2 regions of the Acuticoccus kandeliae genome follow, and region 2 is predicted to be linked to the other one. Evidence: riboswitches for the same ligand, from Rfam matches in the RefSeq annotation. Region 2 holds a riboswitch; the other holds the start of a gene.

Region 1 (15,020 bases), on a different contig from region 2:
TTCATGAGGTTGGCGAGCTTCTCGTGCGCCTTCTCGGGGTCGGAATTGGGGCCGAGCCCGACCCAGGCCCCGCCCGGCACATAGGCGTCCCACTCCGCGCCGGTGACGATGACGGCATCGGGGTCCGAGGCGATGATCTGCTCCGGGTTCACCGTGCCGAAGGTGCCGGGGATGATGTCCTTCGCCATGTTGATGCCGCCGGCCATCTCGACCATCAAGCCGAAATTCTCGTTGCCGAACGACATGCAGCACTCTTCGCTGTAGCCGGCCGCGCGCTCCAGGAAGACGAGCGGCTTCTCGGGGTTCGCCTCGCGCAGGCGATCCGTCACCTTCGCGATCTCGCTGTCGCGGAAGTCGATCAGTTCCTTCGCGCGCGCCTCCTTGTCGAGGAGCGTGCCGAGGATTTCGAGGCTCTGCGTGGTGTTGGCGATCGGCGCGTCGCGGAAATCGATATAGACGAGCGGGATGCCGACGGCGGCGAGCTTCTCGATGAGGCCGGCGTCTTCGGTGGCGCCCTTCGCCTCCAGATTCATGACGACGATGTCCGGCCCGATCGTGATCGCCTGCTCGATGTCGAACGTGCCGTCCTTGATGCCGCCGAAGGTCGGGATCGCGTCGATCTGGGGATATTTCGCCTGATAGACGGCGTAGGTCGCCGGGTCGGCCTTGCCGAGATCGTCGCGCCAGCCGACGACGCGCGCGAAGGGATCCCCATCCTCGAGCGCCGCGACGGCGTAGATCAGCCGCCCCTCGCCGAGGATCATCGTCTTGACCGGGGCATCCACCTCGACCGAACGGCCGGCGACGTCCGTGATCGTCACCGGATCCGCGAGCGCCACGCCGCCGATGGCGCACGTGACGAGCATCGTCGCACCTGCCGCAAGGCCGGAGAAAAGGTGTACCCTCATCAAGCTCCACTCCGCTAAGAAGAGTTTCGCAAATATACTATCCGCATCGAAGGTCAACAGTGGTGAATGAGCTTGAATTTGTAACAACTACAATAAAGATCTGAGATCTCGGTATGGTAGAATTAGTCAAAAGCAACTTCGGCATCAGGGACGAGATCGCCGCCTACTGGTCAGCCCGTGCGGCGACGTTCGACGAGCAGCCGGGCCACGAGATCTTCAGCGAGCCGGAGCGGCGCGCCTGGCATGCCCTCATCCACAGACACCTCGGCGACGGCGCGGGGCGGACCGCGCTCGACCTCGCGACGGGGACGGGCGTCATCGCGCACCTGCTCGACGATCTCGGCTTCCGCGTCACCGGGCTCGACTGGTCGGAGGCGATGCTCGACCGGGCGAAGGCCAAGGCGGCGGCGCGCGGGCGCCCGATCCGCTTTCTCCACGGTGACGCCGAGGCGACGATGCTGCCGGACGCCGCGTGCGAGGTGATCGTGACGCGCCACCTCGTCTGGACGCTGGTCGACCCGCCGGCCGCCTTCCGCGAGTGGCGCCGCGTCCTCACCCCCGGCGGCACCCTCCTCATCGTCGACGGCGACTTCGTCACGCCGACGGTCGTCGCCCGCCTCGCGACCCTCCTCGTCCGCCTGAAGGGCGCCCTCCTGCGCCGCCCGGCGGCGGGTGCGGTGAAGGCCGAGATGCAGCGGACGCATCAGGACATCCTCTCCCGCCTCCCCTTCGCGCACGGTGCGCGTGCGGGCGAGATCGCCGCGCTCCTGAAGGATGCCGGCTTCGGCGACATCGTCATCGACGAGGACCTCGGCGCGATCCACCGCGCGCAGGCGCGCCACATGCACCTGTCGAAAGGCCTCGAACGGATGCTCCAGCATCGCTACGCCATCCGCGCAAGCGCGCCCCTCGGCCCGCGCTGACGAGCGCGGCGCGGTCCGCGCTGCCCGACCGCAACGGCGGCGGCAACATCGCGCTTGACACCCGGAGGGGAGCTTGCGACTTCTCCCGCGCCGGTTCTCCGCGAGGAGATCAAAAGGGAATCCGCCGCGCCGCGTTCGCTGCGCGAAACGGAACTGCCCCCGCAACTGTAGGCGATGAGCGCTTGCCCCATCGACACGCCACTGGGCCATGCCGGTCCGGGAAGGCGGGGGGAGGCGCTGCGACCCGCCAGTCAGGAGACCTGCCGGCACACGGATATCGCACACCGGCGGGGTGACCGGGGGAGGAGAGATTGTGACCGACTTTCGCACCAAGCGCATTCCCGCAACGGTGATCACCGGCTTCCTCGGCGCCGGCAAGACCACGCTGATCCGCCACCTTCTGGAGAAGGCGGACGGGCGGCGCATCGCGCTCATCATCAACGAGTTCGGCGACCTCGGCGTCGACGGCGAGATCCTGAAGGGCTGCGGGATCGAGACCTGCGGCGAGGACGACGTCATCGAGCTCACCAACGGCTGCATCTGCTGCACCGTCGCCGATGATTTCATTCCGACCATGAACGCGCTGCTCGCGCGCCCGGCGCTCCCAGACCACATCGTGATCGAGACCTCGGGCCTCGCGCTGCCTCAGCCGCTCGTCCAGGCCTTCAACTGGCCCGGCATCACCGAGCGCGTGACCGTCGACGGTGTCGTCACCGTGGTCGACGCGAGCGCCGTCGCGGCCGGCCGTTTCGCGCCCGACCCCGCGGCCGTCGACGCGCAGCGCCAGGCCGACCCGTCGCTCGACCACGAGTCGCCGCTCGAGGAATTGTTCGAGGACCAGCTTCGCGCCGCCGACCTCATCGTCCTCAACAAGGTCGAGGCGCTGGAGGCCGCCGCGCTCGCCGACGTGAAGGCGACCGTCGCCCACTCGACGAAGGCGCCGCACGTCGTCTCGCCCGCCGGCCAGCTTCCGCCCGACGTGCTCCTCGGCCTCGGCGCCGCGACCGAGACGCTGATCGCGACGCGCAAATCCCATCACGAGCTGGAGCATGAGGACGGCAGCGAGCACGACCACGACGAGTTCCACTCCTTCGTCGTCGACGCGCCGTCCGTGGCGGATCCCGCCGCCTTCGTCGCGGCGCTGAAAGAGATCAGCGCCCGCCACGACGTCCTCCGCCTCAAGGGCTTCCTCGACGTGCCGGGCAAGCCGATGCGGCTCGTGGTGCAGGGCGTCGGCACGCGCCTCTCGTCGAGCTTCGACCGCCCGTGGCGGGCGGACGAGCGGGCGACCCGCCTCGTCTTCATCGCCGAGGCGGACGTCGACGAGGGCCGGATCCGCGAAGAGGTCGCGGCCGCGCTCGGCGAACCCGTCGCGATCTAGGCTCCGGACCCAACCTAGCCCCGTCCGCGCCCGTCCGCGCGCCGGGCGGGCCGGTCGCCGTCGGGCCCTCGATCCGGTGGGATGAAGGGCCGCGCCTCGATCAGCGGGTCGTCCACATCGCCGGAGCGAACTCGTACCCGGCGCCGCTCTTCAGGATGTAGCCCGTCGACGGGAACGGGGCGTGGAAGAAGGAGAGGCGCATCTGCTCGGCCGCGGCGCGGTCGAGGAAGCGCTTGCGGGTCGCGACCGCCTCGTCCGGGTTGATGTCGAACATCGCCTGCCATTCGGGGTGGCGGGCGAAGATCAGCGGGTTGTTGGTGATGTCGGCGACGAACATCGTCGCCTCGTCGCCCGACACGATCTCGAACGCCGTCATGCCGGGCGTGTGCCCGCTCGCCTGCAGTGCAGTGATGCCGGACAGCACCTCGTCGCCCCAGCCGAACTGCCGGACCTCCATGTCGTTCGCCTGGAAGGTCTTGCGGGCGAGGTTGAAGTGGCCCTTCAGCGCCTCGGGCGCGGACGACAGATTGCCGTCATCCATCCAGAAGTCCCACTCCGGGGTCGGCACGCACACCTCGGCGTTCGGGAAGACGAGCGCGCCGTCCTGGCCGCGCAGCCCCGAGATGTGGTCGCCGTGGAAATGGCTGATGAGCACGGTCGACACGTCGCCCGGCGCAATGCCGGCCGCGGCGAGGTTCTGGACGATCTGGCCGGTGCCCGCCGGGCCGCCTTCGCCGAAACCGGTGTCGATCAGCACGACGCCGCTGCCATTGCGGATCGCGAGCGCGTTGAAGGTGAGCGTGAGCTTGTCGCGCGGCAGGCCGATCGCGGCGAACGCCTCGCCGACCTCGGCGCTGCTCGCATTGCGCACGAAACCATCGGGGCGGTCGCGCATCAGCACGCCGTCGTGGAGCGCGATCACATCGAGATCCCCGATCTTGAAGGGATAGGCGCCCTCGGCGCGCATACCGCCATCGTGGCTTCCGGTCGTTGTCGGGTCACCCGCCATGGGTCTTCCTTTCCTTGGTCATCGCGTCTTGTCGCTGGTCGTTGCTGACGGCCGCGCGCTCTCCGGCGATCCGGCCGAACAGCGCCGCTTTGCCGAGCGACGTTCCCGTCATGTAGGACTGGCCGTGGAAGCCGCCCGTCATCTCTCCGGCCGCATAGAGGCCGGGGATCGGATCGCCGAAGACGTCGATCACCCGCGCCGACTCGTCGATCCGTACACCGCAATATGTCGCGAGGACGACGCTCGTCGACGGGTAGGCGTAGAAGGGCGGCTCGGTGAGCGGCAGGCACTCGCCGGTTCCGTGGCAGAGGCCGTCGCGGCCGAGCGGATCGGCCCCGCCGGCGATCCCGTAATTGTAGGCGCGCACGCTCTCTTCGAGCGTCTCCGCAGGCACCCCGCAGAGCGCGGCGAGCCCGGCGAGGCTGTCCGCCTTGAGGAGGAGGCCCTCCCGCTCGGGAATGTCGAGGTCGAAGAGAGGGACGCCGGGCTGGCTTCTCGCGGCGATGCCGGCATCCCAGATTTGGAAGCCGAGCGCGCCCGGCTGCTGCAGGCAGGCGTCGCCAAGCTGCTTGTAGGACGCGGATTCGGCGACGAAGCGCGCCCCGTCCCGGTTCACGATGATCGCGCCGAGATAGAAGGCGAGGACGACCTTGTGGGCGTCGGGGCCGGTCGTCGGGTGCGTACCGAAGGTGCCGCGGATCTGGCCCATGTCGCGAAGATCGGCGCCGCATTTCATCGCCATGCGCAGCCCGTCCCCGGTGTTGCCCGCGCCACCGATCCGCAGCGCCGCCGCCTGGTTCGGGGCGTAGGTGCGCAGAAGCGTCTCGGAGCGGGAGAAGCCGCCCGTGGTGAGGATCACGCCGCGGCGCGCGGTGATGGCGCGCTCGCCATTTTGTGTCGACACCAGGATCCCCTCGACCCGGCCTTCGGTATCGGTGAGGAGGCGACGGGCCGGGGTGTCGAGAAGGCGCCGGATGCGCCCGGTAGCGGCGGCCGTGTCGGCAAGGCACGCGAGCAGGGCGTCCGTGTCCGTGCGGTGGCTGCGCGGGGCGGACTGGCCGGCGCTCAGCTCCACCGCGCTGAAGACCACGCCGCGCTCGACGAGCCAATCGTAGAGCGCGCGCTGGCGGCTGGCGTAGGTCGTCAGCAGCGCATCGTCGGCGTCCGGCCCGGCGACGGTGCGCAGATCGTCGAGGAGCAGCGCCTCGTCGTCGGCGATCCCCGCCGCGGCCTGCTCGCGGGTGCCCGCGAACGCCATGAAGCCGCCGCTGAGGAGCGTGCTGCCGCCGACCGCGCCCTCTTTCTCGATCATCAGAACGCTGGCCCCAGCCTCGGCCGCCGCGAGCATCGCGGCATGGCCCGCGAGACCGCCGCCGACGACGATCACGTCCACTGCATCGTCGTCGGTCATGCGAGGGTGCGCCTCCGAGTCGCCATGAAGGACGGTCGTGTGGTCACGGCGCGACGGGATTCATCGGCGGCATCATCGGCCTGCGGGCGCGGATGCCGGGCTTGAGGCGGCCATTCTCCCAGTCGTCCCATCCGGCGAATTTCATCGCGGGGACGGTGTCGAGATGGCGCATCCGCTCACCCGCGTCGCTCGCCTGCCCGGCGAGCAGCGCCTGCAGCCCCTCGACGGAGCGGTGCCGCATCTCGGCCTGCACGCCGTAGAAGACCTGCGGCTCCAGCACGGTGTAGCCGACATAGGAGAGGCTGAAATGGAGCGGCCAGAGGAGGACGTCGATGTCGCCATTGCGGCCGTCGACGGCGAAGGTCTCCTCCGGTCCGCCGCACGTCACCGACAGCATCGCGCGCTTGCCTTTGAAGTAGCCGCGATCGTGGCGCATCTGGCTCGTGTAGACATGGCCGTAGACGAAGACGCGGTCGAACCAGCCCTTGAGGATCGCGGGCGGGCCGAACCACCAGAGCGGAAACTGCATGATCAGGAGATCCGCCGCCTCGAGGCGCGCGATCTCGGCGCGCACGTCCGGCGGCAGGCGCTCGGCTTCGGCGGCGAGGCGCTGCTCGCGCTGGACGTTGTACTCCGCCTCCGGGTCGCGATCGGGATATTGATGCGCGCCCTCGGCGGGGTCGAAGCCCATCGCCGACAGGTCGCTCGTCGTGACCGACCAGCCCCTCTCCACCAGGGCGTCGCGCATGGTCCGCGCGAGGTGGCCATTGAAGGACTGGCTGTTCGGATGTCCCACAACGATGTGCGCGAGCATGGAGCCTCCGGTGTCTTCCTGGGGCACGGCACGGCCCGTCTGGTTCGGGGGACGGATGCGGTGAGATCGCGGCGCTGCGGGCGCGCGCGTTAATCTCGTGGAACCGCGGACGAGGGATGATGGGTGATCGGCCGGGGCGTCCCCGATCGGGATCCGGTGCCCGGCTGCCTTGTGACCGGCGCCGACATTCTCGTTGCTCCTCCCGCCGCCAAAGTGTAGACATTTCCAAAGAGTGTCAACACTTTTTGGTGGCCGTTTCCGGCGATGCCCGGATCCCTCGCCCACCCGGATTGGCGACACGCCGGCGCGATCCCGCGCCCTCAAAACAGCACGGCCTCCGGCGCTTTCGCCGCAAAGGGCCGGCGGACGAGTGATGGAGGAGACGGCTTGAGACTTCAGGATAAGATCGCGCTCGTCACGGGCGCGGCCGGTGGCATCGGCAATGCGATCGCCCAGGCTTTCGCGGCCGAGGGCGCCCACCTCGTCGTCGGGGACATCAAGAACCTGCCGGCGTTGAAGGACAGCCTGTCCGCGCACGCGGGGTCCGTCACGGTGGTGGAGCTCGACGTCGCGGACCCCGCTTCGGTGCGCCATTTCGTCGACACCGCCGAGAAGGTGCACGGGCGTGTCGACATCATCGCCAACTGCGCCGGGATCGCGCGCTATGGCGCGGCGGAGACGCTGACCGAGGCCGTCTGGGACGAGGTGCTCGACATCAACCTCAAGGGCACCTTCCTGTGCTGCCAGGCCGTGATCCCGCTGATGCGCCGCCAGCAGTCCGGGCGCATCATCAATATCGGCTCCGTCATCGGCAAGAATGGCGGCAACGCCCGCGCCTGGCTCGACCGGGACGAGCTCAACAAGTCCGGCAACATCGCCTATGGCGTGTCGAAGGCGGGGGTTCACATCATCACGTCCTTCCTCGCGCGCGAGCTTGCGGCGGAGGGGATCACGGTGAACGCGATCGCGCCGGGGCCGATCGCCTCCGAGATGACGAAATCCTTCCCCGATTCGCTGAAATTGCTGGTGCCCGTCGGGCGGATGGGCCGGGCCGAGGAGGTCGCCGAGGCGGCCGTCTATCTCGCCTCCGACCTCGCCGGTTTCGTCACCGCCGAGATCCTCGACGTCAATGGCGGCATGTGGGCCGACTGACACGGCCGGGCTGGGAGAGGCGCAGCCGCCTCCCCCAGCCCCACCAGCCCGTCTAGAGATAGTAGCGCTGGGCGAGTTCGTGCCGGTCGCTGTTGAGTTCGGCCGCCTCGCGCTCGTCCACGATCCGCCCCGCGCGCATGACATAGACCCGGTCGGCGATCTCCAGCGCGAGCCCGATATTCTGCTCCACGAGCAGCATCGTCGCCCCGCTCTCCTTCAGCCGCCGCGCGATGCTCGCGATCTCCGCCACGAATTTCGGCGCAAGCCCGCCCGACGGCTCGTCGAGCATCAGGATGCGCGGGCGCGTCATAAGCGCCCGGCCGATCGCCAGCATCTGCTGTTCGCCGCCCGAGAGGGAGCTCGCACGCTGCTCCCGCCGCTCGTCGAGCCTCGGGAAGAGGTCGAAGATGCGGTCGAGATCCGCCGGGATCTCGTGCTTCGGCACCACGGCGTTCAGCGACAGATTGTCGATGACGCTCATGTCGCCGAAGAGATGGCGCCCCTGCGAGACCTGGATCACGCCGCGATGGACGATGCGGTGGGGCGCGAGACCCGTGATCGGCGCCCCCTCCATGGTGATCGCGCCGCCATTCGCCTTCAGGAAGCCGCTGATGGTGTTGAGGAGGGTCGTCTTGCCCGCCCCGTTCCCGCCGAGCAGCGCGACGGCCTCGCCGCGGTGGACATTGAGCGACACGTCCGTGACCGCCGCGATCTTGCCGTATCCGGCCGTCACGTTGTCGACGCCGAGAACACATTCACGCATGGCCAAGATACGCCTCCAGCACCGCCGGGTGTTCGCGAACGTGCTCGGGTGTCCCGTCCGCGATCACCTCGCCGTTGTTGAGCACCACGATATTGTCCGACACCGACATCACGAGATCGATGACGTGCTCCACGAGGAGGACCGCGATCCCCTGCCCCGCGAAGGCCCGCAGCTGACGCACGAGCGTGTGCCGCTCGCTCTCGGAGAGTCCGACGGCCGGCTCGTCGAGCATCAGGAGCTGGGTGCGCCCGGCGAGCGCGCGGGCGATCTCGACGAGCCGCTGCTGGCCGGCCGAGAGGTCCCGCGCCGGACGCTGGGCGAGGTCGCCGAGATGCATGGTGGAGAGGAGCTCCAGCGCCTCGTCCACCGCCGCACGCTCGGCGGCGCGGTCCGCCTTCGCGCCGCGCATGAGGCCGAACATGTTGCCGGCCGTGCGCTGCGAAAGGCCGACGAGGACGTTCTCCAGCACCGTCATCCCGCCGAACACGCCGCCATTCTGGAAGGTGCGGCGCACGCCGCGCTTCGCGATCATGTGCGGCGCGAGGCCCGTCACCACCTCGTCGGCGAGGCGCACGGTGCCGGACGTCGGCTTCACGAAGCCGGTGATGGCGTTGAAGAGGGTCGACTTTCCCGCCCCGTTCGGGCCGATCAGCGCGCACACCGTGCCGGCCGGCACCGAGAAGGACACGTTGGTGAGGGCCGCGAGGCCGCCGAAGCGGACCCCCACCCCCTCGACTGCGAGGAGCGGGTTCATCGCGGACCTCCCCGGTAGAGCCGCTCGCGCCATTGCGGCACGTACGTCACCACGAGCCCGGCGAGCCCGCGCGGCATGAAGAGGAGCACGCCGATGAGGAGAAGGCTGAAGACGATCTCCTCGAGCCCCGCGAAGTTGCGCAGAAGCTCCGGCGCGGCGGTGAGCAGCGTCGCACCGAGCACAGATCCGAGCAGGCTCCCGAGCCCCCCGATCATGACGATCGAGAAGTGGACGAGGAGCTGGTGGAGGCCGAAATTCTCCGGTGCGATGCGCCCGAGGAGGATCGCGAAGAGCGACCCCGCCACGCCGACGAGAAGCCCGCTCCAGGCGAACGCGGTGATCTTCACGTAGGCCGGGGCGAGCCCCAGCGCCTGGCCCGCCAGCTCGTTCTCGCGGATGGCGACGAACGCGCGCCCCACCTTCGAAGCGAGGATGTTCCGCGTCAGCCAGAACATGAACGCCGTCACCGCGAGGATGAGATAGTAGCGCTCGACGTCCGTGGTGAGCGTGTAGCCGAGGACCGAGGGCTCCCCGACCGGCAGGCCGCTCGACCCGTCCGTCAGGAAGTCCGCGTGGATGTAGGCCCAGCGCAGGAGTTCGCCGAAGGCGAGCGTCACGATGGCGAGATAGTAGCCCTTGAGGCGCAGCGCCGGCAGGCCGACGAGGGCACCGGCGACGAAGCCGACCGCCGCGCTCGACAGGATCGCGAGCTCGTACGGGAAGCCGACCTTCGTCATCAGGATCCCGCTCGTATAGGCGCCGATGCCGAAGAGGGCGGCATTGGCGAAGGCGAGCTGGCCGAGATAGCCGATGACGATGTTGAAGCCGAGGCCGACCAGCGCATACACGACGATGCTGTTGACGACGTACTGGGTGTACTCGTTCGTCGCGACCGGGACGGCGAGGAGAAGGGCCGCGATCAGGAGGCCGATCGCCCAGCGCGAGATGTCCCAGCGCCGCGAGGCCCCCGTTGTGGGTGCAAGGTCAGACACGGACATACTCCCTCTTGCCGAGCAGGCCGTTCGGACTGACGAGGAGAACGATGACGATGACGAGGAGCGCCGAGATGTCGATCATCGCGGTCGAGATGTAGCCGCCTGCCAACTGCTCGATGAGGCCGACGAGAAGGCCGCCGATCACCGCGCCGCCGAAATGGCCGAAGCCGCCGAGGGTCATCGCCGCGAAGCTCTTCAGGAGAACCTGCGCGCCCATGTCGGGATAGAGGAGCGTGATCGGCGCGACGAGAATGCCCGCGATCGCCCCCAGCGCCGCACCGACACCCCACATCGCCGATTCGAAGAAGGGCACGTTGATGCCGACGAGGGCGGCGCCGCGCGGCGCCTGCGACACGGCCTGGGCGAGCTTGCCGAGGCGCGTCTTGTTGAAGAGGACGAAGAAGAGCAGCACCGTCGCGAGCGTGATGCCGGCGATGATGAGGTCCTGCGCCGTCACGATGACCCCGCCGAGTTCCAGCGGCGGGAAGGAGAAAATCGGCGGCATCGGCTGGAATTCGCCGCCGAACAGAAGGCGGGCGATCCCGCGGAAGAGGAACGAGAACGCCACCGTCATCATGGCGAGCGCCATGTGGGGGGAGTTCTGGAGCGGGCGCATCAGCCCCCGCTCCAGAACCATGCCGACGAGGAACAGGAACGCGACCGCGCCCAAGGCCGACACCGCAAACGGCATCCCGATTTGCAGGAGGACGTACACGGTGAACGCGCCGGCCATGAACATCTCGCCATAGCCGAAGTTCACGACGGTCGTCGCACGGAACAGCAGCGTCATGCCGAGAGCGAGCAGTGCGTAGATACTCCCCTGCGCAATGCCGCTCAAAGTAAGCTGGAGCAGCATCCGATCTGCTCTCAGTCCTGCGGGGTCAGTTCGTGGACGACCATCGCCTCGCCATCGACATAGGTGACCATCGCGCCGCCCTTGATGCCGACATGGTCCTCGGGGGTGAAGCCGATGGGGGCGGAGGCGACGCCCGTGTCGAGGTCATGGATCGCATTCATCGCCGCGACGAACTTCTCACGCGTGAGGTCCGGCCCGGCATTCTTGAGCGCCTCGACCACCGCATAGGCGCCGCCCATGCCGAGGAAGCTCAGCGTCTCAGGCCGCTCATTGGGGAAGTATTTCGCGACCATGTCGTAGTAGGGCTTCATGGTCGGGGAATCGATCGGCGCGGCGACCGGGTAGAAGACGTAGAAATTCTCCACCGCCGCCGGATTGCCGACGCGGTTCTTCGTGTCCTCGATCGAGATCGCCTGGGTGCCGAGCGTCGGGACGCGCAGGCCATACTTGTACATGTCGCGCATGAAGATCGCGACTTCGGCCGGATAGAGCATCGCGAGGATGACGTCCGGATTGGCCTGCCGCAGACGCAGCACCTGCGGCGTCGTGTCGGTCGAGCCGCGCTCCATGAAGAGGTCCAGCGCCGGATCGAGATTGTACTTCGACTTCAGATATTCGACGGCCGGGTCACGGTTGGATTTCCCCCAGTCGTCGGAGTGGCTGATGATCGCGATCTTGCTCGCGTCCGGCTTCGACATCGCGAAGTCGACCATCGTGCGCGCGACGGTCGCCGTGGTGGCCACCGGCTGGAAGATGTTGGCCTCGGTCGGCGTGCCGATATGGCTGTTCGCGGCGCCCGCGACCACGAACGGGATGCCCGAGCGGACGATCTCCGGCTTCGCCGCCATCACGACGTTGCTGCACGTCCCGCCATGCAGCATGAAGACGCGATCCTGCGAGATCAGCTTCTTCACGGCCGCGACCCCGCGCGTCGGATCGCACGCGGTGTCCTCGCGGATGATCTCGATCTTGCGGCCGTTGATGCCGCCCTCGTCGTTCACCGCCTTGTAGACGGCCTCGACGCCGGAGACGACCTTGCCGAAATTCGCCGCCGGGCCGGTTGTCGGCGTGAAGGTGCCGATGAGGATCGTCGAGTCGGTGAGGCCTTCATCCTGCGCGAACGCGGACGAGGCGATCAGCAGTGCCGTTGCGGCAACCCCAAGCATGAGACGCATATTGTTCCTCCCTTATTGTTTGGTTTGTGCGCGGTCTCGGTGAACTGGCCCGCCTCTAGGCGGGGACGCTCGCCGCGTGCGCCTTCGCGGCACCGCAGCGCTTGGCAGCGTGCTGACCGGACAGCCGGCCGAACACGGCGCCCTTCAGGACGGACGTGCCGCCCGGATAGACCTTGTAGTAGATCCCCATCGTTTCGCCGGCGGCGTAGAGGCCGGGGATCGGCTCGCCGTCGCGGTTGAGGACGCGCCCGTTCGGGTCGACCTTGAGGCCGCCGAAGGTGAACACGTTCGCCGAGATGATCGGGTAGGCCTGGAACGGGCCGTCATCGATCGGCCGCGCCCAGTTCGACTTCTGCGGCGTGAGACCGTCGGTCGCGAGCGCGTCCGGCTCCAGCGGAAGGAAGGTGCCGGATGTGGGGCAGGCCGCGTTGTAGGCCGCGACCGTCGCCTCCAGCGCCTCCGCCGGGATGTCGAGCTTGGCGGCGAGCTCGGCGATGGTGTTCGCCTCGATCGCCGGCTGGTCGGTGCGAAGGGCGATGCGGTAGTTCGGCACGTCCTTCAGCCTGCGGTCGAAGATCGCGTAGGCGATCCCCTCCGGCTGGACGTAGATCTTGCGGGTGACGTTCTCATAGTTCGCGTCGACCGGCCCCGGCGCCTCGTCGGTGAAGCGCACGCCCTCGCGATTGACGAGGATGCCGTAGGGGAAGGCGAAGACGGACGGCTCGCTGACGCCCGAGCGCGGGTCGATCGGCTCGGCGTGATAGGAGCCGAAATCGCCGTTGGGCGCGGCGCCGATATCGAGCGCCATCTGGATGCCCTCGCCCTTGTTGTAGTAGGCGCCCCGGCAGACGGGCCGCAGATAGACCGAGCGCGGACCCACATAGCGGGTCATCATCTCGGCCGAGCCCTCGAACCCGCCGCAGCCGAGGATCACCGACGGCGCCATGAGGCGGACGGTCTTGTTGCCCTTGCCGACCGTGACGAGGCCGACGACAGCGCCGTCCTCGTCCTGGATCAGGCTGCGCGCGGTGGTGTCGTAGAAGCTCACGATTCCGAGCGTCTCCGCCGCCGCCGCGAGCGCCTCGATCAGCGCCGCGCCGCCGCCGACCGGGAGGAGGCGCGGTTGGGATTTGGTCAGGAACTGCGTCGGCAGGAAGTCGAACTTCACGCCGAGCGATTTCAGCCAGCCGATCGTCGGCCCGGCCTCCGCCGCCAGCGCCGCGACGACCTCGGTGTCGGCGAAGCTGTGCCCCTTCAGGAGCGACGACCAGGACTCGTAGTCCCGTCCCGCCTCGCGGATGAAGTCGGGGTCGAGGTAGTAGCCCGCGTTGTTGGCGAAATGGAGCTCGAAGTCGTCGGTGACCTCCTCCTCGCTCTTCATCCGCAGATAGGCTTCGGTGTAGCGGGTCTGGCCGCCGCGCTCCTCGCGCGGCGCCCGTTCCACCAGCGCGACGCGACCGCCATCCTGGGCCGCGGCGACCGCGGCGGACAGCCCCGCGATCCCCGACCCGACGACGACGACATCGAATGCGTTAGACTCCGGCACGCTCCCTCTCCTTCCAGTCGATTTGTGTTCTTGTCGGATGCCGCTCTGTGCCTGCGCGCCGCGTCAGACCTCGATCGCGGCGCGCTGGCTCGACGCCCGCCCCGCCTCGCCGGCCACGGCATAGTGGCGGTCGAGCGCCTCGAAATCGTCGAGACGGAGGGTGGCCTGGCGCTGCTCGAACGGCAGGACGTACTCCTCCTTGCCGGCGAGCGAGCCGTTGGTGCGAAGGTGCGCGAGCACGTCCGACATCGCGAGCATCGCCGCCTGCAGGGCCGCGTTGGCGTAGATCACGCCCGCGAAGCCCATGCTGGCGAGTTCCTCGCGCGGGACCATCGGCGTCTTGCCGCCGAAGACGATGTTGATGATGTGGACGCCCGGCACCGCGCGCGGGATCTCGCGCAGCTCCTCCACCGCCCGCGGCGCCTCGACGAAGAGGAGGTCGGCCCCCGCCTCCTTGTACATCGCGACCCGGTCGAGCGCGGCCTGGAAGCCCTCGACGGCGTAGGCGTCGGTCCGGGCAAGGATCAGGAACTCCTCGCTCTTGCGCGCGTCGGCAGAGGCCTTGACCTTCTGCACCATCTCCTCGGCCGGGATCACGCGCTTGCCGTTGAAGTGTCCGCACTTCTTCGGAAACACCTGGTCCTCGAGCTGGATGCCGTTGGCCCCGGCCCGCTCGAACAGGCGGATCGTGCGCTGCGTGTTGATGGGATTGCCGAAGCCGGTGTCACCGTCCGCGATCATCGGGATCTCGACGGCGTCGCGGATGCGCGCCACGTGGTCGGCGACCTCGGTGACCGTCGTGAGACCGACGTCCGGCATCCCGAGATAGGTGTTCGCGATCCCCGCGCCGGTGACGAGGAAGGCGTCGAAGCCGGCATCCTCGATGATGCGGGCCGTGAGGGCGTTGGAAGCTCCGGGAAGCAGGACTGCTGCTCCGGGGCGAAGCAGGCTCTTCAGCCCCGTTCGCGTCGTATCGGTCATAAAGTCCTCAAGAAACAGGCTGTGTCGGAGGCGCGATCCGTGGGACCGCGCGAAGGATGCCGGTGTGGAACGGAGGGTCCGGGGCCAGCGCGCCCATCGCCTCCGCGGGTCATGAGAGGCCTGCGGATGCGGCGCGCCCGCGCGGCGTGGTCGCGAGAAGCGCGCGGCCGACGAAGGGGAGAATGCCGCCCGAGCGGACCCAGTCGCGCTCGCGCCGCGTGTCGATGCGCAGGCGGACAATGATGTCCTCGGTCGTCCCGTCGGCGCGGTGGATGCGGACGCGGACGCTGCCCCCCGGCTCCGTGCCGGTGAGGCCGGTGATGTCGAACCGCTCCACGCCGGTCAGCGCGAG
Region 2 (15,020 bases):
ATCGACAAGATCGCCGCGCAGGGGATGATGTTCACCGATTACTACGGCGAACAATCCTGCACGGCGGGCCGCTCTTCATTCATCATGGGCCAGTCGGTCTTCCGCACCGGCCTCTCCAAGGTGGGCCTGCCGGGCGCCGAGCTTGGCATGCGCATCGAAGACCCGACCATCGCGGGTCTTCTGAAAGGCGAGGGCTACGCCACCGGCCAATTCGGCAAGAACCATCTCGGCGACCGGGACGAGCACCTGCCGACCAATCACGGCTTCGACGAATTCCTCGGCAACCTCTACCACCTCAACGCCGAGGAAGAGCCGGAGAATCTCGACTATCCGGGCGACCTCGTGATGCCCGACGGGCGGACCTTCCGTGAGCGCTTCGGCCCGCGCGGTGTCATCAAGTCCTCGGCCGACGGCGAGATCGAGGACACCGGCCCGCTGACGCGCAAGCGCATGGAGACGGTGGACGACGAGACCGTCGCCGCCGCCCTCGACTTCATCCAGCGCAAGACCGATGAGGGCGTGCCCTGGTTCGTCTGGTGGAGCGGCACGCGGATGCATTTCCGCACCCACGTGAAGCCGGAGCTTCGCGGCATCTCGGGCCAGGACGAATACGCCGACGGCATGGTCGAGCACGACATGCACATCGGCCAGTTCCTCGACAAGCTCGACGAGCTCGGCATCGCCGACAATACGATCGTGTTCTACTCGACCGACAACGGCCCGCACATGAACTCGTGGCCCGACGCCGGCATGACTCCGTTCTGGAGCGAGAAGAACACCAACTGGGAAGGCGGCTGGCGCGTCCCGGCAATGGTCCGCTGGCCGGGCCACATCGCCGAAGGGGCGGTGAACAACCAGATCGTCCACCACATGGACTGGCTGCCGACCTTCCTCGCCGCGGCCGGCAACGACCACATCAAGGAAGACCTTCTCACCGGCGTGACGATCTCCGAGCTCGGGCGCGACTACAGGGTCCACCTCGACGGCTACAACATCCTGCCGATGCTGACCGGCGAGACGGACACGAGCCCGCGCGAAGAAATCTTCTACTTCTCCGACGACGGTGACATCATGGCGCTGCGTTGGCGGGACTGGAAGCTCGTCTTCATGGAGCAGAAGGCGTGGGGCACGCTGCGCGCCTGGATCGAGCCGATCACCCCGCTGCGCATCCCGCTGATCTTCAACCTGCGGCGCGACCCGTACGAGCGGTCCTACCGCACGTCCAACACCTATTATGACTGGCTGCTGGACCGGGCCTACTTCCTCGTCCCCGCCCAGCAATATGTGGGGAACTTCCTCGACACCTTCACCGACTACCCGCCGCGCCAGAAGGCGGCGAGCTTCTCGCTCGACCAGGTTCTGGAGAAGCTGTCCGCCCCCGCCCAATAAGGCGCGATGCTCCGGCGGCCCCCGCCGGAGCCCCGACATCGTGCGGACGCCGCGCCCCCGGCCCGGCGCCCGCCTTTTCTGCGATACAAGATGGGAGGCAAAACGATGACGCAGCTCCTGTCCGGCTGCGATATCGCGATCCTTGAAGCCTGTATGCGGGCGTCATTGGACGAACGGGTGTTCGACCGGGAAGAATTTCACACCATAATGGGTGTCGACCCGTCGCAGATGAGGGATATCCTCGACGATATGCCGGACGTCGACCTTAGAAAGGATGCTGTCGTTGTCGCGATAAACAACGCGACCCTGAATATTATCGGCTACCCGCATCGTAATTCCAGAGAAATTGAGTCTATATTAGGCCGATCGATTGGAGACATCGAACTTGTGTTCGAGAGATGGCGTAAATTCGTTGGCTGCAAGCCGGCCTCGTTTTGCGACTGAACGCTGGCTCGTCTCCCCGCGTGCGCACGGGCGGCGGGGATCACACCCGGATCTTGGCATGACCGCTCGGGAAAGCGGACGACCTTCATGCCGCACGAACCAATGGATGAGCAGGTGACTGAGACCTTGGACACGGACGCCGCGCGCGCCGGGATCGAGACGCTGCGGGCGCGGATGGGCGAGGCGATCGTCGGCCAGCGCGAGGTGATCGAGCGGCTGATCATCGGCCTCCTCGCCAACGGCAACCTCCTCGTCGAGGGCCTTCCGGGCCTTGCCAAGACGCGCGCGATCAAGGCGCTCGCGCGCAATCTCGAATGCGATTTCAGCCGCATCCAGTTCACGCCCGACCTCCTCCCCTCGGACGTCACCGGCACCGAGGTCTATTATCAGGCCGAGGGCGGCGGTTCGTTCCGGTTCGAGGAGGGGCCGATCTTCGCCAACATCGTGCTCGCCGACGAGATCAACCGCGCGCCGGCGAAGGTCCAGGCCGCGCTGCTCGAGGCGATGGAGGAGCGGCAGGTCACCGTCGCGGGCAAGACGCACAAGATGCCGCCCCTCTTCATGGTGATGGCGACGCAGAACCCCATCGAGCAGGAAGGCACCTATCCGCTACCCGAGGCGCAGATGGACCGCTTCCTGATGCACGTGATGATCACCTACCCGCCCGTCGAGGACGAGGTGGCGGTGATCCGCATGGTGCGCGCGGAGGAGATCGCCGCGAACGCGCCGCCCGCCGAGGACGCCAAGCCGGCCGCCGCCATCGCGCCGCTCTCGCAGGAGGTGGTCTTCGCGGCGCGGCGCGCGATCGGCGCGGTGCACGTCGCCGACGCGATCGAGCGCTACATGGCCGACCTCGTGAACGCGACGCGCGCGCCCGAGGCCTTCGGCGACGACCTCAAGCGCTGGATCGAGGTGGGGGCGAGCCCGCGCGCCTCGCTGGCGCTCGACCGGTGCGGCCGCACCCACGCCTTCCTCGCCGGGCGCGACTATGTCGACCCCGAGGACGTGCGCGCCATCGCGCCCGACGTGCTGCGCCACCGGCTCGGCCTCAGCTACGAGGCGCAGGGCGAAGGGGTGAGCGCGGACGCCGTCGTCGCCGAGATCATCCGCCAGGTGGCGCTGCCATAGGGGGACCGGCGATGCGGGACCGCGCGGCACGGATGAGGACGGGGACGCTGCCGGGCGCACGCGCGGCCGCGGCGGAGGACCCGCGCATCCGCGTGAGCCTCCCGCATCTGCGCGCCCTCGAAGGGCAGGCGCGGCGGCTCAGCTTCCTGCCCCGCCAGCCGGCGCGCTCGGTGCTGAACGGCCGCCACGCCTCGCGCCTCAGGGGACGGGGCCTCAATTTCGAGGAATTGCGCGACTATCTCCCCGGCGACGACGTGCGCTCGATTGACTGGAAGGTCACCGCGCGCACCGGCACGCCGCACGTGCGCGTGATGACGGAGGAGCGCGACCGGCCCGCCCTCATCGTCGTCGACCAGCGCATGTCGATGTTCTTCGGCTCGGTGCTGAACATGAAGGCGGTGACGGCGGCGGAGGCCGCGACGCTCGCCGCATTCCGCATCCTCGACCAGGGCGACCGGGTCGGCGGCATCGTGTTCGGCGATGCCGCGATCGCCGAGATCCGCCCGCAGCGAAGCCGCCGCGCGCTCGACCGCTTCGTCACCGCGCTCGCCGACGCGAACGGCCTCCTCTCCGCAGAAGCCCCCGCCGTGGAGCCGATGTCGCTCACCGAAGTCCTGCGGCGGGTCGCCCGCATCGCCACGCGCAACCACCTCGTGATCGTGATCAGCGACTTCGACGTGGTGGATGAGGAGACCGAGCGCCTCGTCGCGGCGATCGCGCGCCACAACGACCTCGTCCTCGCCCTCGTGAGTGACCCGTTCGCCGACGCCGTGCCCCCCGGCCAGCGCATCGTCGTGTCGGACGGGATGCTCCAGGCCGAGATCGACACCGGCGACCGCACCATCCACCGCCGCCTGGCGGAGATGTCGTCCGGCCGGATCGCCGCGATCCTCGATTGGCAGCGCCGCTTCGGCGTCCCGGTCCTGCCGCTCTCCTCGGCGGAGGAGACGCTGCCGCAGATGCGACGCCTGATGGGGCTCGCGCCCGGATGAACGGGGATGTGCCGCACGTCGACAATCTCGTCGACTATATCAACCGCCTCGCCGAGCCGCCGGTCCCCGCCCCCGTGCCGCTGACGCCGGAGACCGGAGGTTGGGTCGTGCTCGCAATCCTCCTCGCCCTCGCCCTCCTCGCGCTTGTCTGGTGGGTGGTGCGGCGACGCCGGGCGAACGCCTACCGCCGCGCCGCGCTTATCGCGCTCGCCGCCGCGGGGGACGACCCGGCCGAGATCGCGGCGATCCTGCGCCGCACCGCGCTCGCCGCCTGGCCGCGCACCCGCGTCGCGAGCCTCACGGGCGAGGCCTGGCTCGGCTTCCTCGACGCCTCCGGCGGCGACGGCGCGTTCAAGGCGGGGCCGGGCCGCGCGATCGTCGAGGCGCCCTTCCGCGCCGACGCCGCGCCCGCGCCCGGCCTCGCGGAGGCCGCCGAGCAATGGGTGCGCCACCACCGGCACGGGGCGGACGGGCCATGATCTCGCTGGGCCTGCCTTGGGCGCTCCTCCTCCTGCCGCTGCCCCTCCTCGTGTGGTGGCTCGTCCCGCCTCACCGCGAGGCGGTGCCCGCGCTCCGCTTCCCTTTCTTCCGCAGGATCGTGGAGACGAGCGGCGCGGCGCCGGGGCCGGGCGCCGTGGTGCTCACGCGCCGCCGCCTCCAAATGGCCGCCGCGATCGCGGTCTGGGCGCTCCTCGTCCTCGCCCTCGCCGAGCCGGAGCGGGTCGGCGCGCCGGTCGAGATCACCCGCGCCGCCCGCGACGTGGTGCTCGCGATCGACATCTCCGGTTCGATGGACACGCGCGACTTCCGCGGCACCGACGGCGCGCCCCAGCAACGCCTCGCCGCGGTGAAGACGGTGCTGCGCGGCTTCGTGGAGGGCCGCGAGGGCGACCGCATGGCGCTGATCGTGTTCGGCTCCAAGGCCTATGTGCAGGCCCCGCTCACCGACGACCTCACCACGATCCTCGAACTCCTCGACGACACCGCGGTCGGGATGGCCGGTCCGCACACGGCGCTCGGCGACGCGATCGGCCTTGCGATCCGCACCTTCGAGGCGAGCGACATCGAGCAGCGCCTCCTCATCCTCCTCTCCGACGGCAGCGACACGGCGAGCCGGATGAGCCCGGTGAACGCGGCCGAGATCGCGGCGGACAAGGGCGTCGCGATCTTCACCATCGGCGTCGGCGACCCGAACGCGTCGGGCGAGAACCGGGTCGACCTCGACGCGCTGAACGACATCGCGCGGCGGACCGGCGGCGAATATTTCTACGCCGCCGACGAGGCCGCGCTCGACGCCGTCTACGATCGCATCGACACGCTCGCCCCGCGCGAGGTGGAGACGCTCTCCTACCGCCCGCGCCAGTCGCTCGCTCACATCCCGCTCGCCCTCGCCGCGCTGATCGGCCTCCTGTCGACCGCCTTCCTGCATTTCACCTCCCGCCGGAGGGCCCTCGCATGAGCGAATTCGCCCTGGCGCTCGACGCGTTCCACTTCATCCGGCCGGCCTGGCTTCTCCTCCTCCTGCCGATCGCCGCGCTCTGGTGGCACGTGCGGCGCCATCGCGGGCAGCGGGCGCTGCCGCAGGCGGGCCTCGCCCCGCACCTCCATGCGGCGCTGACGGTCGGCGGTGGCGGCCGGCGACGCTTCGTGCCTATCGACGGGGTCACGCTCGTCCTCGCGCTCGCCACCCTCGGTGCGGCGGGGCCGACATGGTCGCGCGTGCCGGACCCGTTCGTCGCCCAGTCCGCGCCCCTCGTCGTCGTCCTCGAAGTGACGCCCTCGATGGAGACGAGCGACATCGCCCCCTCGCGTCTCGCGCGCGGCAAGCAGAAGATCCGCGACCTCCTCGACCTGCGCGCAGGGGCTCGCACCGCGCTCGTCGCCTATGCCGGGACGGCGCATAGTGTGGTGCCGATGACGGAGGATCCGGGCGTGATGGTCCCCTATCTCGAAGGGCTCGACCCCGCCGTGATGCCCCAGGAGGGGAACCGCGCGGCCGCCGCCCTCACCCTCGCAACCGGCATCCTCGCCGGGGAGGACGGGCCGGGCGGGATCCTCTTCGTCACCGACGGGATCGATCCCGCCGACGTCGCCGCACTCGACGGCGCGCCGGCGCTGGCGGCCCTCGCGATGCTGCCCGAGGGCGTCGCCGACAGGGGCCTCGATACGCTGTCGGCGCCGGTGATCCGCGTGAGCCCGGACGGGTCGGACGTCGCCCGGATCGACCGGACGCTGAACGCCGCCTACCGCGAGGCGATGCTCCAGAACAGCGACCAACCATGGGAGGACCGGGGCAACTGGCTCGCACTCCCCGCCGCCCTGCTCGGCCTCCTCTGGTTCCGCCGGGGGTGGACGATGCGCTGGGCCGTCCTCGCCCTCTTCCTGGCGCTCGCCCCGCCGCCGGCCGAGGCCGGGCCGATCGACTGGTTCCTGACGCCCGACCAGCAGGGCCGCCTCGCCTTCGAGAACCGCGAGTACAAGCGCGCCGCGACCCTCTTCACCGACCCGCTCTGGCGCGGCTACGCCCTCTATCGGGACGGGCAATACAAAGAGGCGATGGACGTGCTCGGCCGCCTCGACACGGCCGAGGCCGCGTTCATCGCGGGAATGGCGGCGATCAAGGGGCAGACCTATCGCGACGGGGTGCGCGCGTTCCAGACCGCGCTCGACCGCGATCCGGACTATCCGAACGCCGCGGAGAATCTCGCCGTCGCGAAGGACATCGTCGACTACATCGAGCGGGTGCGCGAAGCATCCGATACCGGCGAGGATCGCGGCATCGGTGCGGACGATGTCGTCTTCGACAACGAGTCGGGCCGCGGGGCGGAGACCGAGATCGAGGGGCCGGACGATGGCGGCCCCGCCATCCTCACCACCGAGGAGTGGATGAACACGGTCGACACCCGCACCGGCGACTTCCTGCGCCAGCGCTTCGCGATGGAGGCGAACCGCAAGCCCCAGGCGGACACGGCGGGCACGGCGGGCGCGGCGGAGACACCGCGATGATCCGCGCGCTCCTCCTCCTCCTCGCCCTCCTCGCCCCGCACCCGGCGTGGGCGCAGGACGACACCGCCCCGCGCCTCACCATGGACGTCGACAAGACCGAGACGGTGCCGGGGCAGGCCGTCTCGATCCGCCTCACCGTGCTGGTGCCGACCTTCATGCCCAACCCGCCGATCTGGCCGAGCTTCGAGGCGCCGAACCTCCTCGTGCGCGTCGCCTCGACCGGGCCGACGAGCCAGCGCATCGGCGGGGAAACATGGGCCGGCATCAGCCGCCGCTATCTCGTGACGCCGATGGTGCCGGGCCGCGTGACGCTGCGCTCCGCCGCCGTGACCGTCACCTATGCGGACCCGGAGACCAACGCGCCGGTGAAGGCGACGCTTCCGGCCGAGCCGATCACCCTCACCGGAACGATCCCGCCGGGCGCGGAGGGGCTCGACCCCTTCCTCGCCGCAGACGCGGTGAGCCTCAAGGAGACCGTCGAGGGGACGCCGGACGCGATGGTGCCTGGCGACAGCGTGACCCGCACCGTGGTCGCGAGCATCCGCGGCACCTCCCCGATGTTCCTGCCGACCCTCCTCCCGCCGACGCCGATCGACGGGGTGCGGCTCTACCCCGACGAGCCCGTGCTGGAAGAGAAGAACGAGCGCGGCGCGATCACCGGGACGCGCACCGAGCGGGTGACGATGGTGGCCGAGGGCGGCGGATCCGGCGCGGCGGCCCCCGTCGCGCTCGACTGGTTCAACCTGCGCACCGGCAAGGTGGAGACCGCCCGCGCCGAAGGCTTTGCGGTGAAGGTCGACGGCCCGCCGGCCGCCTCCACGCTGCCGGCCGAGCCCGTCGACTGGCGCGCCGTCGCGCTCGCCGCCATTCTCGGCCTCGCCCTGGTGGGGGCGCTCGTCGCGCTCGTGCGCCGGGTCGGCCCGCCGCTTCTCGCCGCGATCCGCGTCCGGCGCGCGGCCCGCCTCGCCTCCGAAGCGCACGCCTTCTCCGTCCTGATGCGCACCATCGCGGCGCACGACCATCCGGCCCTGCGGCCCGCGCTCGACACCTGGGCCGCCCGCGCCCACGGCCCCGACCCGCGCGAGGACCCCGGACTCGCCGCAGCCCTCGCCGCCCTCGGCGCCGCCCGCTACGGCACGCGGACCGGCGACGATGCCGACGCCTGGCAAAAGATCCGCGCCGCGCTGCAAGACGTGCGACAAAGGCAGGCGGACCACCGCATCACGACCGCCCTTCCTCCATTGAACCCGGCCGTATGAAATTGAAACTGTCCCTCACCGCCCTCCTCGTCGCTCTGTCGACCTTCCTCGCGCCGATGGCGGTGGGCCAGGACGCGCCGGATTATGTGGGCTCAGCGACCTGCGCGACCTGCCATATGGACGTCACCGAGCGCTGGGCCGGATCCGACCACGCGCTCGCCTGGACGAAGCCGACGGCCGAGACGGTCAAGGCCGATTTCCACGGGACGGAGTTCACCCACGACGGGATGACCGCGCGCTTCCGGGTCGAGAAAGGATCCTACTACGTCACCGTCACCGAGAAGGACGGCACGACGCGGGACTATCGGGTCCACTCCGTCGCCGGGGTGAAGCCGCTCCAGCAATATCTGATCGAGACCGAGCCGGGGCGCCTCCAGAGCTTCGATGTCGTCTGGGACACCGAGAAGGGCGGCTGGTTCCACCTCTATCCGGACCAGAACCTGCCGCCGTCCGACGCCCTGCACTGGACCGGCCCCTACAAGAACTGGAACGGGCGCTGCGCGGTCTGCCACGCGACGGGCTTTGAGAAGAATTACGACCCGCACGCGAAGACCTTCGCCTCGACCGCGGTGGAGATCAGCGTCGGTTGCGAGGCCTGCCACGGGCCGGGGAGCGCGCACGTCGACGCAGCGAGGGCGCCCGGCGGCGCGGCGTCTCCCGTCCCGCTCCTGATGTCGAAGGCGACCGAGCCGCAGGCGATGATCGAGCAGTGCGCCGGATGCCATTCGCGCCGCGCCGCCTACGAGGCCGACAGCCCGACACCCGGCACGCCCTATCACGACAGCTACCAGCTCTCGGTGCTGCGCCCCGGCCTCTACCATGCCGACGGGCAGATCCTCGACGAGGTCTATGTCTATGGCTCGTTCCTGCAGTCGAAGATGTATGCGCGGGGGGTGACCTGCCTCAACTGCCACGACCCGCACTCGACCGAGCTGAAGGCCGAGGGCAACGCCGTCTGCACCCAGTGCCACAACCCGGCCGGCAACCCCGCCTTTCCGACGCTGCGGCCCGCCGACTATGACAGCCCCGCCCACACCTTCCACGCCGAGGGCACCGAAGGCGCCGCCTGCAAGAGCTGCCACATGGTCGAGCGCGTCTACATGGGCAACGACTGGCGCGCCGACCATTCGTTCCGCATCCCGCGGCCGGATCTCTCGGCCGCGACCGGCGCGCCGGACGCCTGCACCACCTGCCACACCGACCGCGACGCCGCCTGGGCGGCGGACCAGATCGCGGCCTGGTACCCCGACCCGCGCAATCGCGGGCCGCATTACGGCACGGTCTTCGCGCGCGGGCGCGAGAACCCGGCCGCGGCCGCGGGCGACCTCGCCGCGATCGTGGAGGACGAGGGGCAGTCCGGCATCGTGCGCGCGACGGCGCTGTCGCTCCTCGAAGGGTCGGGCGATGCCGCGATCGCGGAGCGCCTCGCCACCTATCTCGCGGACGATGACCCGCTGGTGCGCAGCGCCGCGGTGAGCATCCAGCGCCTCGCCCCGCCGCAGGACCGGGTGCTGCGCCTCCTCGACCTCCTCGACGATCCATCCCGCTCGGTGCGGATGGAGGCCGCGCGCGCCCTCCTCGACGCGCCGATCGCCCGCCTCCCCGGCGTCCACGCGCAAAATCTGCAGAACGCGCTCGCCGAATGGCGGGCCTCGCTCGCGAGCAATCTCGATTTTCCGGAGACCCACCTCCAGCTCGGCGGCCTCGCGCTCGTGATGCGCAATGCGCCGGCGGCGAGCGCAGCCTTCCGCGAGGTGGTGGAGATGGACCCGCAGCGGATCGACGCCTGGGTGATGCTCGCGCGCATCGCCGCCTCGACCGAGGGGACGAACGCCGCGACGCAGATCCTGCGGGACGCGCACGCCGCGAACCCGGACGATCCGACGATCCGGGCCTATCTCGGGTTGCCGGCCGGGGCGAACTGAGCCCCCGCCGGCCTTGGTGCCGCCCCGCACCCATCGGCGCGGGGCGTTCGCGGACCTCAGGCCGCGATCGTCATGCCGGCCTTAGGCCGCGGCGTGGTGGAGGCGCTGCGTGAAGACCGGCGAGCGCGTCGCGCCCGAGAGCGCCTTCGCCCCGGCGAGGATCGCGAGATCGACGAGCGGCTCCAAGAGGATCACCGTCATGTAGGCTCCGCCGAAGGAGGCGACGGCGGTGAGGTTCGCGGCCGTGAAGCCGCCCCCATAGAGCGCCCAGAAGGCGACCCAGGCGACGATCCCGCCCTGATAGGCCGTCGAGAGGGAGAGGGCCTGGAGGTAGGTCACCTCCACATAGGGCGTGCGCGGCGCGATGATGCGGCGCGCGAGCAGGCTGAGCCCCCAGAGCGGCACGATGAGCGTCGTGACGTTCATGCCGTATTGGGGCAGGTCGAACGGGGCGAAGAAGAGGCCCTGGATGAGGAGCCCCAGCGCGAGCCCGATCGAGGCCGCCCCGGCGCCGAACATCAGGAAGAGCGTGGAGCCGAGGATGAGATGGACCTCGGACACGCCGACCGGATGATGCGGCAGGATCTCGAAGAAGCCGAAGACGAGCGCGGTCGTCGCGAGGCTGCGCACCGCGAGCGCGGCGAGGCCGCCATCGTTGCGGATGCTGTCGGCCGCCATCTTGCCGATGAGGGCGAACGAGGCCGCCGCCGTCGCATAGGAGAGCGTGATCTTGGCGCCGTCGACGACGCCAGGTTCAATGTGCATGGATTGTCCTTTCCGCACCCACCGTGCGGTTTTGCTTCAGGTTGCCATGAGACGTCATGGCGCGCCGATGGCAGGTCTCCTGGCTTGCGGGTCCTCGCTCGCCCCACCTTCCCGGCCGTCGGCCAGTGGCGTTTCGGGGTTCGCTCGCCGCTCACAGTTGCGGGGGCAGCCGCGGATTAGAGTCCCGGATTGGGTCCCTCTCACCGCGTTCCCTTTTCATCTCCGGAGCTTCTGCTCGTGGAGAACCATCGGGCGCGACTATCCTGGATCGGGCGCGCCGCTTCAAGGCCCTGCCCGCTTCGTTTCGTGGGGATGTGGATGCGTCTAGGCCAAGGCGCGGCGGCGCACGCCGAGACCGCGCGCGGCGAGCCGCTCCACCAAGGCGAGGCCGAGCTCGATCGTCATCGCGAGGAGCGCCGCCGGGAGCGCGCCGGCGAAGAGGCGCACCGGGTCCATCATGGCGATGCCCTGGAGGATGAGGTCGCCGAGCCCGCCCGCCCCGACAAAGGCGGCGAGCGTCGTCACCGCGACGCCCTCCACCGCCGCCGTCCGCACGCCGCCGAGGATCGCGGGGAGCGCGAGCGGCAGGCGCACGAGGAGGAGCGACTGGCGCCGGTCGAGGCCGAGGGCGAGGTCGGCCTCGGCAAGGGCAGGGTCGATGCCCTTCAGCCCCGTATAGGCATTCAGATAGATCGGCAGGAGCGCGCGCAGCGTCAGCGCCACGATCGCCGGGGCGAATCCGATGCCGAAGATCGGCACGGCGAGGCCGAGGAGCGCGATCGAAGGCACGCACTGGGCAAGGTTCGCGAAGGCGAGCGACCAGCGCGCGACGGACGGGATGGACACCGAGGCGATCGCGAGCGGCAGGCCGATCGCGATCGCGAGACCGATGGCGCTCGCCGTCAGCGCGATGTGGTCACCGGTGAGCCTCAGGATTTGCGTCTGGTGGGACGCGAAGAAGTCGAGGAGATCGCCGATCATAGGCGGCCCGCGAGCCGTTCGAGCTGGCGCAGCGCCGCGTCGAGCGCGAGCGCCAAGAGGACGATCGGCAGCACCCCGGCGACGATCGTGTCGTTGTCGAGCGTCGCGATCCCGCGGAAGACGAGCCGGCCGAGCCCGCCCGCCCCGATATAGGCCGCGATCGTCGCGATCCCGACGCCCATCACGGCCGCGACGCGGATCCCGGCGACGATGAGGGGGAGCGCTGCGGGAAGGTCCACCATGCGCAGGCGCTGCCAGTCGGAGAGGCCGAGCCCGATCGCGGTCTCGCGCTGGGCCGCCGGCACCCCGGCGAGCCCGACCGCGGTGTTGCGGGTGATGACGAGCAGCGAATAGACCGCCTGCCCGATGATGGCGGTGTCCGTCCCGAGCCCGGTGATGGGAATCAGGAAGGCGAAGAGGGCAAGGCTCGGCGTGATGTAGAGGAGGCCGGTCACGAGGAGGACCGGCATCTCCAGCCGCCGGAACCGGTCGACGAGGATGCCGAGCGGCACCGCGATCACCACGGCGAGGAGGATCCCGCCGAACACGATGGCGGCGTGCTCGCCGAGGAGCTTCAGGATCTGGTCGGGGTGGGCGAGGATGTAGTTCACGACGGGTCGGCCCGGCCGATCGCCGCGACGATGGCGTCGAACACGGCGGCGATCGCGACGGGTCCCTTGCCCGCGGGCACGAGGTCGATCCGGGCCGGGAGCGGCTCGCCCGCCGCGAACCGGGCGAGAAGCGCGGCGAGCGTCGTCGACGCGGGGACGCTCATCGCTGGGCCCGAGAGGTCCACCGGCGCGCGCGGCAGGTCCGCGATCTCGGTGAGCCGCACCACCTCCGACGCCCCGACCTGCTGGAGGAAGCGCTGCACGAAGGGGCCGCTCGGCTTCAGGAGGAGATCGCGCGGGCTCGCCTGCTGGACCACCCGCCCCTCATCCATCAGCACGATGCTGTCGGCGAGCGCGAAGGCCTCCGACAGGTCGTGGGTGACGAGGATGATCGTCTTGCCGAGCCGGCGCTGGATCGCCTTCAGCTCGGACTGGAGCTGGGGGCGCAGGAGCGGATCGACCGCGCCGAACGGCTCGTCCATCAGGACGATGTCGGGATCGGCCGCGAGCGCGCGGGCGACCCCGACGCGCTGCTGCTGCCCGCCCGAGAGCTCCGCCGGATGACGGTCGATGAGCGCGTCGGAGAGGCCTACCAAGGTGAGGAGCTCGGCCGCCCGCGCTCGCCGCCGCGCGCGCCCCTCCCCCGCAAGGCGGAGCGGGAGGGCGATGTTCGCCCCCACCGACATGTGCGGAAAGAGGCCGACCTGCTGGATGACGTAGCCGATGCTGCGCCTCAGCCGCACCGGGTCGAGCGACTCGATGTCCTCGCCGCGCACGCGGATGGTGCCGCCGTTCGCCGGGACGACGCGGTTGATCATCTTCAGCGTCGTCGTCTTGCCGCAGCCGGAGGGGCCGATGAGGACGCAGATCTCCCCCTTGCCGACCGAGAGCGACACGTCGCGCACCGCCTCGAACGCGCCGAAGCGCTTGTCGACGCCGACGAGCTCGACCGCGAAGGGGGAAGAGACGACGTCCCGCAACGCTCAGTGCACCTTCATCGCGATGCCGTGCTTCTGGCCGAGCACGCGCAGGCGCGCCGACAGATCGCGCGCGATCTCGAGACTGTCCTCCAACGGATAGCGGTCGATCTCGAAGTCGAAGAGGGTCTTCAGCGTGTCCTTGGCGACGTCGGTCAGCACCATCGCGCCGTCATCCTCGAAGCGCTCGATCCCCTCCGCCTTCTGCGCGGCGACATTCACCGCGATCGCCGCCTCGCGCGTGACGCCCTGCGGCAGGGCGAGGGTGGGCTCCGGCCACAGCACCACCGGATAGCCGCCGACCATCCCGTCCGGCCCCGGCACGTGCACCACCTCGCCCGAGCCGTTCAGCCAGGCCGTCATCGTGCTCATGGCGGAGGCGGCGACGACCCATGTCGCGCCGGACGCGCCGGGAATGCGCGCAGTGTCCGGCACCTTCGCGAGGAGGGCCGGAATGTCGAGCATGTCGGTCACGTCCGTGCCGTCGAGCCCGATGCGGACGACGAAGTCGAGCCCGCGGCTGTTGCCGTGCATCAGCACATTGTAGGCGTGGAAATGGTGGGCGACGACGTGGACATCGACCCGCGCCATCGAGACCGAGAGCGCCTTCGCCGCGAGATGGCGCAGCGGCGCGATGAGGAGGTCGCCATTGCCGATCCCGGCGAGCGGGGCGAGGCCTGCCCGCGCGAGCGCCGGGTTCGTCCCGTCCGGATAGGCCGAGTTGATGACGGCGACGGTGATGCCGGAGGCCTTCACCGCCTTCATCAGGCGGTAGGCGAGCGCGGCGTGGCCGGGCGCCCAGATCCCGGACCCCGCCCCGACCGCGTGAAGCTGGGCCTTGACGGATTCGGGCAGGAGATCACGCAGCCACCAGCTCGCGAGCGTCGTCGCGTTGAAGATGAGGTCGGGCTTCTCCTGCCCGATCAGCGCGGCGGTCGCGTCGATTTCGGCGAGGTTGCCGTGCCGGAAGACGACGTCCGGCGTGTGGCCCCAGCAGAGCGCGCCCTGAAGGACGGAGTTCATCTTCCGCATCCCGTGGTCGGCGTCGACATCGACCCCGACGATGCGGCCGCGGAAGGTCGGGGACCGGGCGAGAAGCTCGGCGACCAGTCCGCCGAGCTCCCCGAGCCCCATGATCATCACGCATTGGTGGGCCTTCATGCCGACGGCTCCGCCAGAACCCGAACCCGCTCGCTCACTCGATGACCCCTTTGGCCTTCAGGGCTTCCGCTGCGACCTCCTCGGCCGGGCGCTTGTCGATATCGACGGCGGCGTTGAGCTCGATCATCTCGGCCGCGGTGAAGAGGCCGCCGAGCTTCTCGAGCGCCTCGGCGACCGCCGGGTTCTCCTTGACCGTCTCCATCCGGATGACCGGCGTGAGGTAGTAGGGCGGGAAGAACATCTTGTCGTCTTCGAGGACGACGAGGTCGTTCGCCTTGATGCGCGCGTCGGTGGTGAAGACGGAGATGACGTCGACCGCGCCCGACGCGATCGCCTGGTAGACGAGGCCCGGATCCATGCCGCGGCTGTCGCCGAACTTCAT

Evidence for each region. Region 2 has a riboswitch for cobalamin ahead of DBV35_RS27555 (energy-coupling factor ABC transporter permease). Riboswitches for the same ligand answer to the same signal wherever they lie in the genome.
Region 1: another riboswitch for cobalamin. It lies ahead of cobW (cobalamin biosynthesis protein CobW); the one in region 2 lies ahead of DBV35_RS27555 (energy-coupling factor ABC transporter permease).

The regions. Positions count from the first base shown of each region.
Region 1 covers NZ_QBBV01000001.1:14,460-29,479, reverse strand. The annotation lists gene DBV35_RS00125 (ABC transporter substrate-binding protein) at 1-866, opposite strand, end outside; gene DBV35_RS00120 (class I SAM-dependent methyltransferase) at 1,022-1,831, shown strand; cobalamin riboswitch at 1,906-2,113, shown strand; gene cobW (cobalamin biosynthesis protein CobW) at 2,145-3,212, shown strand; gene DBV35_RS00110 (MBL fold metallo-hydrolase) at 3,313-4,221, opposite strand; gene DBV35_RS00105 (FAD-dependent oxidoreductase) at 4,211-5,632, opposite strand; gene DBV35_RS00100 (NAD(P)H-dependent oxidoreductase) at 5,676-6,446, opposite strand; gene DBV35_RS00095 (SDR family NAD(P)-dependent oxidoreductase) at 6,834-7,598, shown strand; gene DBV35_RS00090 (ABC transporter ATP-binding protein) at 7,651-8,361, opposite strand; gene DBV35_RS00085 (ABC transporter ATP-binding protein) at 8,354-9,115, opposite strand; gene DBV35_RS00080 (branched-chain amino acid ABC transporter permease) at 9,112-10,107, opposite strand; gene DBV35_RS00075 (branched-chain amino acid ABC transporter permease) at 10,100-10,966, opposite strand; gene DBV35_RS00070 (ABC transporter substrate-binding protein) at 10,978-12,141, opposite strand; gene tcuA (FAD-dependent tricarballylate dehydrogenase TcuA) at 12,197-13,687, opposite strand; gene DBV35_RS00060 (isocitrate lyase/PEP mutase family protein) at 13,751-14,668, opposite strand; gene acnA (aconitate hydratase AcnA) at 14,778-15,020, opposite strand, start outside.
Region 2 covers NZ_QBBV01000005.1:147,094-162,113, forward strand. The annotation lists gene DBV35_RS27510 (arylsulfatase) at 1-1,389, shown strand, start outside; gene DBV35_RS27515 (hypothetical protein) at 1,495-1,833, shown strand; gene DBV35_RS27520 (AAA family ATPase) at 2,008-2,961, shown strand; gene DBV35_RS27525 (DUF58 domain-containing protein) at 2,994-3,953, shown strand; gene DBV35_RS27530 (DUF4381 domain-containing protein) at 3,950-4,432, shown strand; gene DBV35_RS27535 (VWA domain-containing protein) at 4,429-5,412, shown strand; gene DBV35_RS27540 (VWA domain-containing protein) at 5,409-6,959, shown strand; gene DBV35_RS27545 (BatD family protein) at 6,956-8,218, shown strand; gene DBV35_RS27550 (multiheme c-type cytochrome) at 8,215-10,143, shown strand; gene DBV35_RS27555 (energy-coupling factor ABC transporter permease) at 10,225-10,908, opposite strand; cobalamin riboswitch at 10,962-11,173, opposite strand; gene DBV35_RS27560 (ABC transporter permease) at 11,233-11,889, opposite strand; gene DBV35_RS27565 (ABC transporter permease) at 11,886-12,500, opposite strand; gene DBV35_RS27570 (ATP-binding cassette domain-containing protein) at 12,497-13,480, opposite strand; gene DBV35_RS27575 (hypothetical protein) at 13,484-14,638, opposite strand; gene DBV35_RS27580 (ABC transporter substrate-binding protein) at 14,673-15,020, opposite strand, start outside.